Regions from separate parts of the Blautia sp. HA8986 genome, predicted to be linked through region 2. Evidence: riboswitches for the same ligand, from Rfam matches in the RefSeq annotation. Region 2 holds a riboswitch; the other holds the start of a gene.
What was found. A riboswitch is a leader RNA that binds a small molecule or an ion and turns the genes downstream of it on or off. The one in region 2 is predicted to bind cyclic di-GMP.

Region 1: it holds a riboswitch for cyclic di-GMP, as region 2 does, so the genes downstream of both, AC04Q4_RS06470 (PAS domain-containing protein) here and AC04Q4_RS10610 (response regulator) in region 2, are expected to answer to the same signal.

What each region holds. Positions count from the first base shown of each region.
Region 1 is NZ_JBWLUQ010000001.1:1,376,620-1,381,881, forward strand. It holds gene AC04Q4_RS06460 (DUF2318 domain-containing protein) at 46-579, opposite strand; gene AC04Q4_RS06465 (urease accessory protein UreH domain-containing protein) at 597-1,946, opposite strand; gene AC04Q4_RS06470 (PAS domain-containing protein) at 2,133-3,764, opposite strand; cyclic di-GMP riboswitch class I at 3,911-3,986, opposite strand; gene gnpA (1,3-beta-galactosyl-N-acetylhexosamine phosphorylase) at 4,064-5,262, opposite strand, start outside.
Region 2 is NZ_JBWLUQ010000001.1:2,278,387-2,283,648, forward strand. It holds gene AC04Q4_RS10610 (response regulator) at 19-3,225, opposite strand; cyclic di-GMP riboswitch class I at 3,338-3,443, opposite strand; gene AC04Q4_RS10615 (hypothetical protein) at 3,850-4,782, opposite strand; gene AC04Q4_RS10620 (hydratase) at 5,010-5,262, opposite strand, start outside.

The sequences.
Region 1 (5,262 bases), 900 kb from region 2:
AATGGGTTTATTATATTATGTTTTCTTTTTCCTGTCAATGCCACCTTAACTCTGGTATACGCCCTTCCAGTTTGCAAAAATATCGGCAGAATCCTTCAGAAAATCATAGGATATCTGGATCTCATCATCAGCAAGTGTCCTGTCACTTTCCAGGATCGGCCAGGGATTGCAGCCGCCTGCGCTTTCCCCTACCTGATCCATGGTAAAAGAGGTTCCGCAGTTCTGGCAGACCAGTTTATCACCTTCTTGTTTGTAATAACCATTTCCGGAATCATAGCAGACCTGACAGGTGTTAAACGCAGTATGGATCGTTCCATCAGAAGTCTTCACTGCGATCACTTCCATCTCTGTACCATCTACGTTTAGAGGATAAAAAGCCGCATTTTCCGTCAGTTCAGAAACCGATATGGTCAAACTCTCACCGGAGCTGATGCTGACTTCCTGATTTTCATTTTCACCTGCTGTGGAAGCTTCTTCTGCAATGTTTGTCTCTTCTTTTCCTGCACTTCCGCAGCCTGCAAATACTGTCATCGCTGCAAGAAACGCCATACCTGTTGCTATAATTTTTTTCATCTTCATTATTTACGCCTCCTCTATTACTCTGTAACATAAATCGTTCCCGTGATCATTCCCATCCAGCAGGTATAGGTATAAGTCCCTGCTTTTTCCGGGGTGAACTCGAGAGTATTTTTCCCGTTTTCAAAAGTATATTCCACACCGAAATCCCTGAGGATCATTTTATAATTGCATCCATTGATGCTGCCCTCTGGTGCCTGGATCTCCCACTTCACCGGTTCCCCCGCCTTCACTGTAATGTCCGGGTACTGCCCGGATCTCAACGTGCTGGAAACATACTGCACGCCATCTTTTTCTACTGCTGAAGTCTGGTCATCATTCTGCATATGATCTGCTTTTGCCGCTGTTTTTTCACCGGACCTGCTGCCCAAACCCGACAATGCACTTCCCTGAGACATCATAGACAAGCCCATAACAACCACCAGGATTGCTCCTGTTTTCAGGATCTGTCTGGTAAACTTTTTTCCCAGCGCAGAAAAAAGAGAACCAAATCCCAACATCAGAGGAACCGTTCCCAGACTGAAATAGAACATGGAAAAAGCTCCTGTCGCACAGCTTCCGGACGCCAGAGCAACAATCTCCATAGACTGCAGCGGCCCACAGGGCATAAAACCATTACACAGCCCAACGAAAAAAGGTGTCCTTTTTTTCCACGAAGATTTTTCTCCAGGAAACGGAATACGAATCCTCAATTTCCGAAGCCCTGGGAAAATCCCCAGCATATTTACCCCCATAACGACCATGATAATTCCAACCAGAAGTTTCAGATATCCCTGAAACGCTGAAGAAGTCTGCAGACTATCCCCGCTCCCGGCCAGGCCGCCCAAAGCTCCCAGCACGCCGCCGATCACTGTATAGGAAACAACACGACCCACATTATATGCAAAAGTATTCCAAAACATTGTCTTTGATATTCCCTCTGCGCCTGACTCTCCTTTCCGCAAGGTCTGGAAAAGATTGATCCCGCCGCACATGGCAATACAATGTACAGAAGTGATCAGTCCGATCACAAAAAGCATTCCATATCCCATTCCTGTCTCAGCAAGAGAATCCGGTGCAAGGCGGTTAAGAATTCCCCAGTGCTGCAATACCAGTAACAGAAGAGCGATCACAAAAAACTCTCCAACAGCCTGCAGAAATCGTTTTCTCCTCAATTTCTCAGTTGGGATCACCTGATACCCCAGATCCTCGATCAGTCTCCCGATCTCTTCCAACGTGATTTGCTTCGGATCATAGGAAAATTCTGCCTGTGACTGTTCATAACTGACTGTGATATCTGTAATCCCAGGTGTGGATCTCAGCGCCTTCCAGATCCTGGTCTGACAGTTGATGCAGGTCATGCCGTCAATATAAACAACCGTATGTTTCACTGTTTTACGTCCTTTCTCATAAAATTTTCCAGACAAAAAACTGTTACAATAGATCATATCTTCTACTGTAACAGCTTTTATATCCTACTTTTGCGATAGGTTTAATTATATTATTGTCTTTTTCTTCTGTCAATGGTGGCAGCTGATTTCACAGAATCTTCACGATTCGGCCACGTAACTGCGGGACTAGATCTCCACAAGCTTCTCTTCTGTAGTATCCTGAGCCATGAGCAGTACTTCCTCTGCCTTTCCCTCTTTCCATGTAAGTGGAGAGATTGCAATAGATTTAAACTGTTTCTCATCCCTGGTACAATATTCAAAACGGTAAATATCATCCGGCCCTTTCAGCATTTTCCGTATATTTTCCACTGAAAAAGCCTGCTTCAGGGTAAGATTACCGGAAACGGTCTTAAATCTGGATGCCATATACTCTACAAATTCGCAATATTTTCCCTCCGGTTTACATGCAGAGTCATTCATATTCTGACTGTAAAAATGATAAATATCCCGTTCCAGATCACATGCTACATAACAGTCAACAAGCTTCACCGTACCTTTAATCAGCTGATTCATGATCCTGTTCTGGTTGGTTATTTCCTTAAGATTTTCTTCTTTTCTTTTTACTTCTGTGACATCACTTACAAAACCCAACGCATAACGGGGCGTATCCCCGGCAGAGTCCCGGATGATCACATTTCGTATCCAGCGCATATTTCCGTTCATCAGGATCCTGCACTCCAGATTGATTTCTTCGCTTCCCTCTTCCAGCTTCCTGGCAATATAAGCCCGATCATAAAATTGTTTCATCATTTCACGGTCTTCCCAAACCACATAAGTATCCGTGAAACGACCGATCATCTCATCCCATGTGATGTTTTTCTCGAACATTCCTGCCAGCTCTCCCTCCATTTTCATGGAATCAAAACTGTTTTCTTTAAGATCCACATAATATTCACAGAGGTTGGCTTTCGTGTATGCGCGGTGAAAAGCATCTGCTCTCCTAGTGTACTGCGCTGCTTTTTTCTCTTTATCAATATTTACAAAAATTCCCACCATATGAAAAGCGGTTCCATCCGCACAGCGGCTGACTTCGCCCTTGTCCCTGAACCACTGATAACTGCCGTCTGCCAGACGCATCCGGTATTCCACATCATATTTTGTCTCGTCTGTACAATCCCGAAAAGCATCATAAAAAGCCCTGTCAACCATTTCAATATCACCGGGATGGACTCCTGCTTGCCAGGTTTCCAGGCTGTCGGGAAAATCCAGTATATTGTGGTATCCCAGCATTTTTCGAAATTCATAACTAAAAAAAACATCTGTGGGTTTTCCATGCTGATCACATTTCACAGACCAGAAGCCTGAGCTTATGACCTGGTTGACCAGCTGCATGTTTTCCTGCATCTCATCAATATGAGCAGACAAAATCCAGAGCGGTGTTCCCTCATTGTCAAAGGAATCTGTTTTATAGGCACGTATTTTCACAGGTGCTCCTTCTTTATTCAGCATCTTTACATCCTCTGAACCATGAATCTTCACCAAACGCTCATTCCGAATAAAATCATCATTCTCACCACAGAATACATTTTTCAGTGATCCCGAAACCACTTCCATAAATTCTTCATAACCGTATCCCAGATTATGCAGAAAAAATTCACTCACATATGCTATGGTAAGATCCTCGTCATAATAACCGGCTATAATGCCTACCGCCTGATTATCTTCAAGGGCAATACTTATGGCAGCATATGACTCCCTGCAAAGCTTAAAATCACCAGACGAATATAATTTTTCTCCTTTAAACAACTCCGTATTCATCAATCATTCACTCCGTATTCCCAACTGCAGCAGTTTTCCCGAGTTTGATCCATGACGCACGGGCATATACTCTCACGTATTTTTACACACTAAAAAAAACAGGGTCAGGATATAGACATGCAACTATACCGTTCCCTGTTTCTAATCCCTGCAACTGGCTGCCATTTTAAAGGCCCTATAGCTTTGCGTCACAGCTTTTCAACTGCTTTGCCCATATATTCTTTTCTTAGATCTGTACTATTATACCCTTACTTACAGGCACTGTCAACAGCTCTTCCTGATTTATCTGAGCTGCTTTTTTAAATCTGATACCAACGGATCTCATTGGCCTCCAGATGAAGGTCAAAGCTGCTTCCATCGCCTGTGTAAACAACAGTATCCTGTGGCTCATAAGTGTTGTTTACCACACAGTATTTACCATTTTCTACATAAGCGTGCACTTCCACATTGTAATTGGAAGAAAACCAGCAGTGAAGTTCCTCCTCTGCCGCCGCAGACCAGAGCACCGCCCTGTAAAGGACACGGCTGTTGCAGAAGCTGTAAGGAAGTCCGCTGATATAAACGCCGCGTCCTTTTCCAAATGTTTTTACTGCCATCTGCACCTCCTGGTCTTTCTGGATCAGGATTTCTGTCTCAGGCAGTGCAAAAATATTCTTTTTTCCTTCGCCAAAATCTACAGTTCCGTCTGTATCTTCCAGGATAAAATGGTTCTTATGCTCTTCCCAGTTATACTTATCTGTGTTGAGATTAAATCCTCGTTCTTCCTCCACACCTAAAATATCATCCAGCTGGAAGAATTTTCCCTGCCACTGATGAGCAGCCGGTTCCCCTACACCAATGAAACCGCCGCCATTATAAACAAATTTTCTCACAGCTGTAAGGATCTCAGGATCAGCCCAGTTCGCTCCGCCGGACTGTGCAGTGTCCGCGTCTCCCACATTGATGATCACATCGAAATCTTTTAAAATATCTTTGTTCTCACGGATATCGTCAAAACTGATAAAAGAAACATCAAATGGTGCACCGCTTAAGGCCTCGATAATTCCGAAATACGAATAATTCTGCTTGTAATAGATTGCATGATGTACCATATGGTTACCCCAGGAGCGCATTTTTCCCCAGCAGTTCAGGACTGCCACACGTTTCACGCAGTAAGGTGTTGTTCCCCGGATATTGTCATAAAGCACACGGAATTCCTGGCAGACTTCTTTAATATACTGTACAAAATCCGGGAACTCCAGAGCCAGCTTCAGATAACCGCCGTAACCGATTCTCTGGATCGGGCTTCGGAGAATCGCTCTTCTTGCTGTCACCCAGTTTACTTTCGCTTCTTTTACAGGATCGCCACCTTCATGGAAAGTATCCGGGAAAAAGTATGGCAGAAATCTTCCTTCTGTATATTTCACATTTTTAATATCGCTGAACAGCCGCAATGTTGCGCCATTTCCAACACTTCCCACAACTGCATCCAGTCCGATAGAAGCAAACTCGTCCATAA
Region 2 (5,262 bases):
TCAATAATCGGGAATCAATTACAGCCAGCTTTCCAGGACATCATTCAGCTTATTCATATCCAGCGGTTTTGCGATATGTCCATTCATGCCTGTGTTTTTTGCCAGCTGTACATCTTCTGCAAAAGCATTGGCAGTCATGGCAACGATCGGCAGTTTTCCCTGTTCACCCGGAAGGCTCCTGATCGCTGCGGTTGCCTCATAACCATTCATGACAGGCATTTGGATATCCATAAAAACAAGATCATACAAGCCTTTCGGAGAAACTTCCACTTTTTCAACTGCAGCTTTTCCATTTTCTGCTGTTTCCACTTCTGCCCCTGTCATCTGTAAAATTTCAACAGCAATTTCTCTGTTTAACTCATTATCATCAACCACCAGAATTCTTTTTCCTGTATAATCTGCTTCTGACAGCTTCTGCAGATAATTTCTTGCTGCTTTTTCTTTTCTGTCCGAAGTAAACTGCCGCAATGTTGCCGTCAGCCTGGAACGGAACAGCGGTTTTGCAATAAAAGCATCTACACCTGCAGCCTTTGCTTCTTCTTCAATCTCGCTGAATTCATAAGATGTCAGTACAATGATGGTAATCTCTTTACCTATACGCTTCCGGATCTGTCTGGCAGTTTCTATTCCATCCATATCCGGCATCTTCCAGTCCAGAATAACAGCAAAATAATCGCACTTCAACTCGTGGTGTGCATAACAACGCTCAACGGCTTCTCTGCCGGAGAGAACCCATTCACCTGTAATACCGATTTCTTTCAGTGTGGCAACTGTACTTTCACAGCATGTCTTATCATCATCCACAACCAGAACAGGAAGATTCATCAGATTTTTGTCCTGTGCTTTTTCTTTTTCCTGAAGCTCCAGGTAAATCGTTACCGTAATTCTGGTTCCCTTATGTAAGGTGCTCTCCACTTTAATATTACCATTCATCAGATTAACAATATTTCTGCTGATCGCCATTCCCAGACCAGTTCCCTGAACTCTGGTTGTCCGGTGATCATCTGCGCGACTGAAAGGATCAAACATGATTTTCTGGAATTCCGGTGACATACCGATTCCATTATCCTCAATCGTAAATTCATAGCATCCAAGCTCTGAAAATCCATTTGGCTTTTCCTCTATGGAAAAAATAATATTCCCACCATCCGGTGTATACTTGATCGCATTACTCATCAGATTCACAAACACCTGCTGAATCCTCAGACTGTCACCGCAGACATCCTCATGTTCAATGTGATTAATATGTATATCAAAATTATGTTTATGTTCATCAAGCACCGGTTTCGTAAGCGTAATAAGATTATCCACCAGTTCTGACAGATTGAAATCTTCCTGTGCCAGCGTCATTTTTCCGCTTTCGATACGTGCCATATCCAGCACTTCATTGATCAGCCCCAGCAGATGGCGGCTTGATTCTGTAATCTTGCTGAGACATTCAATAACTCTGTCCTGACTCTCAATATTTGCTCCTGCGATCGCTGTCAGACCGACAATAGCGTTCATCGGTGTCCTGATATCATGGGACATATTGGAAAGGAATTCTGTTTTCGCACGATTAGCATTTTCTGCAGAACAGTAAGCCTCTTTCAGTGCCTGACGGGATTCAATCTCTGCTTTTTTCTCCTGTGTCACATCCATGGATGCCAGCAATACTTTTACCAGTTTTCCATCCTCCCATTCCAGGGGTATGTAAGAAGCGATCTTATAAGTCTTTTCATCCTGGCTGCAATACTCAAACTTATAAATATCATTTTCACTTTTCAGTTTTTTCCGAATATTATCCGGGGCTATCAGGATATCTATAGCTTCCAATGGTTCCAGTGTCTTATATTTTTCAAGAACCTGCATCTGAAAATCATGATAAAATCCCAGAGGTTTATATATCATCTGTCCATTCAGATTGTAGAATTCATATCTGTCATTTTCCAGATCACAGACAACAAAACGGTCAACCAGACGCACAATACTCTGGATCAGCTGCTCCATGGAAGCATTATCCGCTGCCATCTGCAGATGCCGTGCACTCTCCACCTTTGTCTCTGTGATATCCCGCAGAAAGATCATGGCATATTCTGAATCCTCTATCTCGCCGCGTATGATCACATTACGGACCCATCGTTCTTCTCCATTCAGAGTGATACGGCACTCCAAAGCCAATTCGGTTTCCAGACCCTTCAGCCTTTCTGCAATATAACCACGGTCGTAAAAAGAGGATACCGCCTTCTTATCTTTCTCCACAACATAGGAATCCACAAAATGCCGGATCAATTCATCCCATGTATGACTCTGTTCAAAGACTGTCATCAGGGATGTTTCAACCTTAAAGGTATCAAAAGTATTCGCTTCCAGATTCACATAATACTCGCACAGATCTGCTTTCGTAAAAGCTCGGTGGAAAGCAGCAAATTTTTGTGCCTGCATGATTTCTTTTTTCTCCCCATCAATGTTAATAAAAATCCCGGCAATCCTGCTGGCAGAACCATCCAGACGGCGTATTACTTCTGCCGATGCCCGAAACCACTGGTATTGATTATCCTTCATTCTCATACGATACTCTACCTGGTATTTTATCTGGTTCGTCTTATCCTTAATTGCCGCCTGAAGCTGCACCATTACTCTTTCTTTATCCTGTGGATGCAGAAGATCTGACCAGGATTCCAGTTTATTCGGAAAGTCCAGAGTGTCATGATAGCCAAGCATTTTTCGGAATTCATGACTCCAGTTTGCATTCACAATCTCACTGTTTTCGTCACAGTCAAAATACCAGAAGCCGGAACAGATAGCCTCATTGAGCAGTGCCAGATTTACATGATCCCAGTTGACCTGTACGGACATAACCCAGATCTGTCTGCCCGCCTCATCTGTCGCATCTTCTTTATAAAGCCGTACATTATTCACTGTACCGTCTGCTGTAAGGATCTGTGATTCCCCTGCTCCGTGAAGCTGCAAAAAACGATCTCGATCCAGTATATCTTCCTCTCCATAAAAGAAATTTTTCAATGAGCCGTTTGTCTGCTTCATAAAAGAGTCGAATGTATATCCTGTACTATGTAACAGCAGATTGCTCACAGATAAAACAGACAGGTTTTGGTCATAATATCCTGTCATTATGCCTACCCCGCCATTATTTTCCAGTGTTTTCTGTACTGCCTGTGACATGGCCTGTGTCTGTCCCGGTACAGTCTCACTTAAAAAATATATTTTGTCTTCATAATTTCCCATTTTATAAAAATCCTCACTCTGTTTCATGCTTCGTTATCCTGCTTTTATCTATATACAGAGAACCTATCCCTGCCAGTTTTCTTATCCATTTTTGCATACAAAAAAGGACACCTTCCAAAACCTGCCAGCGTCCCTACTATATTTCTTTAACATCACACTGATTTTAGCCCCTTCTGGCTTTGCGGCCCTGCCTTTCAGCAGGTTTGCCTTGAAATAATTTCCATTTTTATCAAAAATAAAATACCATGAAGTTTTTCATACGTCAATAATGTTGGATAGAAAATCCGTGTATTTTGCGTATGCCAGGTTGCATTGTCAGGGATTAGGATGAATTTTGGCTATTTTGCACATTGATATTATTATCTGTTATACATATAGTAATATTAACAGGACTCCCCGCACCTCTCAACGATGTGCCCCAGGGGAGATATTTTTTTATATGAAGATATTATTGAAGAAATAATATAAAGTGGAGTTCTGGTTTAGGGAATTCCATTTTTATTGCTTGTATTTGCTTTGTTATTAGCGTACTTTGCTCCCATATGATATCCTGTTTTTTTCGCATATTTAGGATAAAAGAAAAGCCATGGCTCTGCCATGACCTTTCAATTTATATTTGCTGTCTTATTCAGCAGAAATACCTGCCAGTTTTACATTTACGTTATAAGTTGCCGGGTCTTCTGCTGCTGCATTATTGACACAATCAGCATCGGTACCTTCCATCCAGATATAAACACGCATTTTTACGCCATCATACCCTACGGAAGAAGCAATTTTTTGTGTGCCAGATGAAACTTCATAGTTCTTTCCAACCTTCGTGGCTATCCAGTTTTGACTATTCTGATCGGTATAAGTAGTAGCATAAATATATGGATAAGTCACTGCTACTGGTTTTAATTTTCCGTCTGTCTTCGTGCAATCCAGCACATCACCTTCTTTTCCTTTAGCTGTATTGTATTCTGCCTGCGGGTTTTTCTTATCACTTATGGCAAAAATGTATTCACCCTGTGATGGCTGTTTTTTTCCAACTTTATGTACTACAAAACCGACCCGGATCGCAGATGAGATTGGATTCTTCGAATCGCTGTCCTCAAAGCCGATGTCTGCTATGTAAATATCGGTAGGATCGCCGTTTGTTTTCAGAAAAAGGCTGGTATTGTAATAATCACTGTAATCTCCCTTTCCAAAGAGACTTGCTACCAGATTGGACTGATTCTCGGTTCCATTGGTAAATCCCAGAACTTTCTGGAAGCCGCCGCTGATCCGGTTGGTGGATACAGGATTCAGTCTTCCGGAAAAACTGTCCAGAACTGCTGCCGAACCATATGTTCCGCTGTAGGAATTGCTGATCTGCAGATTGACGCCTGCTCCTGCTGCCATACGGACTTTTGTTGTATGACGGCTTGTGTTGTATATATACCATGCGTATGTTGCTGAAACCACTGCGATCAGTGCAATAAGCAACGCAAAAGCACCTGTGGTAAGTCTGTTTCCTAGTTTTTTTCTGCTGGAAATATCTGATTTATTTATCTCATCAGAAATAATTGGCACCTCCATTTTCTGTTTATCGTCAGAGTGTCTCTTATTATACACTTTTGTACAATATCATACCATATTCCATTATTTTCATCAATTCATCATTGATGCTGTTTTTTTAAGTTTCTATTACAGTTTCCGTCAGTTTTTCACCTTCGGCTGACCGTTAAGACGGTATTTTCAGTGTTCAGAAAAGACCGGCGATTTTCACCTCGCCGGTCTTTTGCTTTTGGAATTTATTTTGTATTTTATTTACGGTTGTAGTTGATCAGGCAGCCTTTGAGGATGATCTCTCTCTCATCGTCTGTCAGCTCACCAAGTGTAACGTCGAACTCTTTCAGGGAGTCACCGTCTACTGTGTAGCCTTTGATCACGTCTGCCTTTTCCTCAACTGCCTTGCGGATTCCAGGGAAGAACAGGTAATCACCGTTCCTGAACGGAAGGTCTCCGGCCGGGATCAGGAATGGGAGCATACCCCAGTTGATCAGGTTGGAACGATAT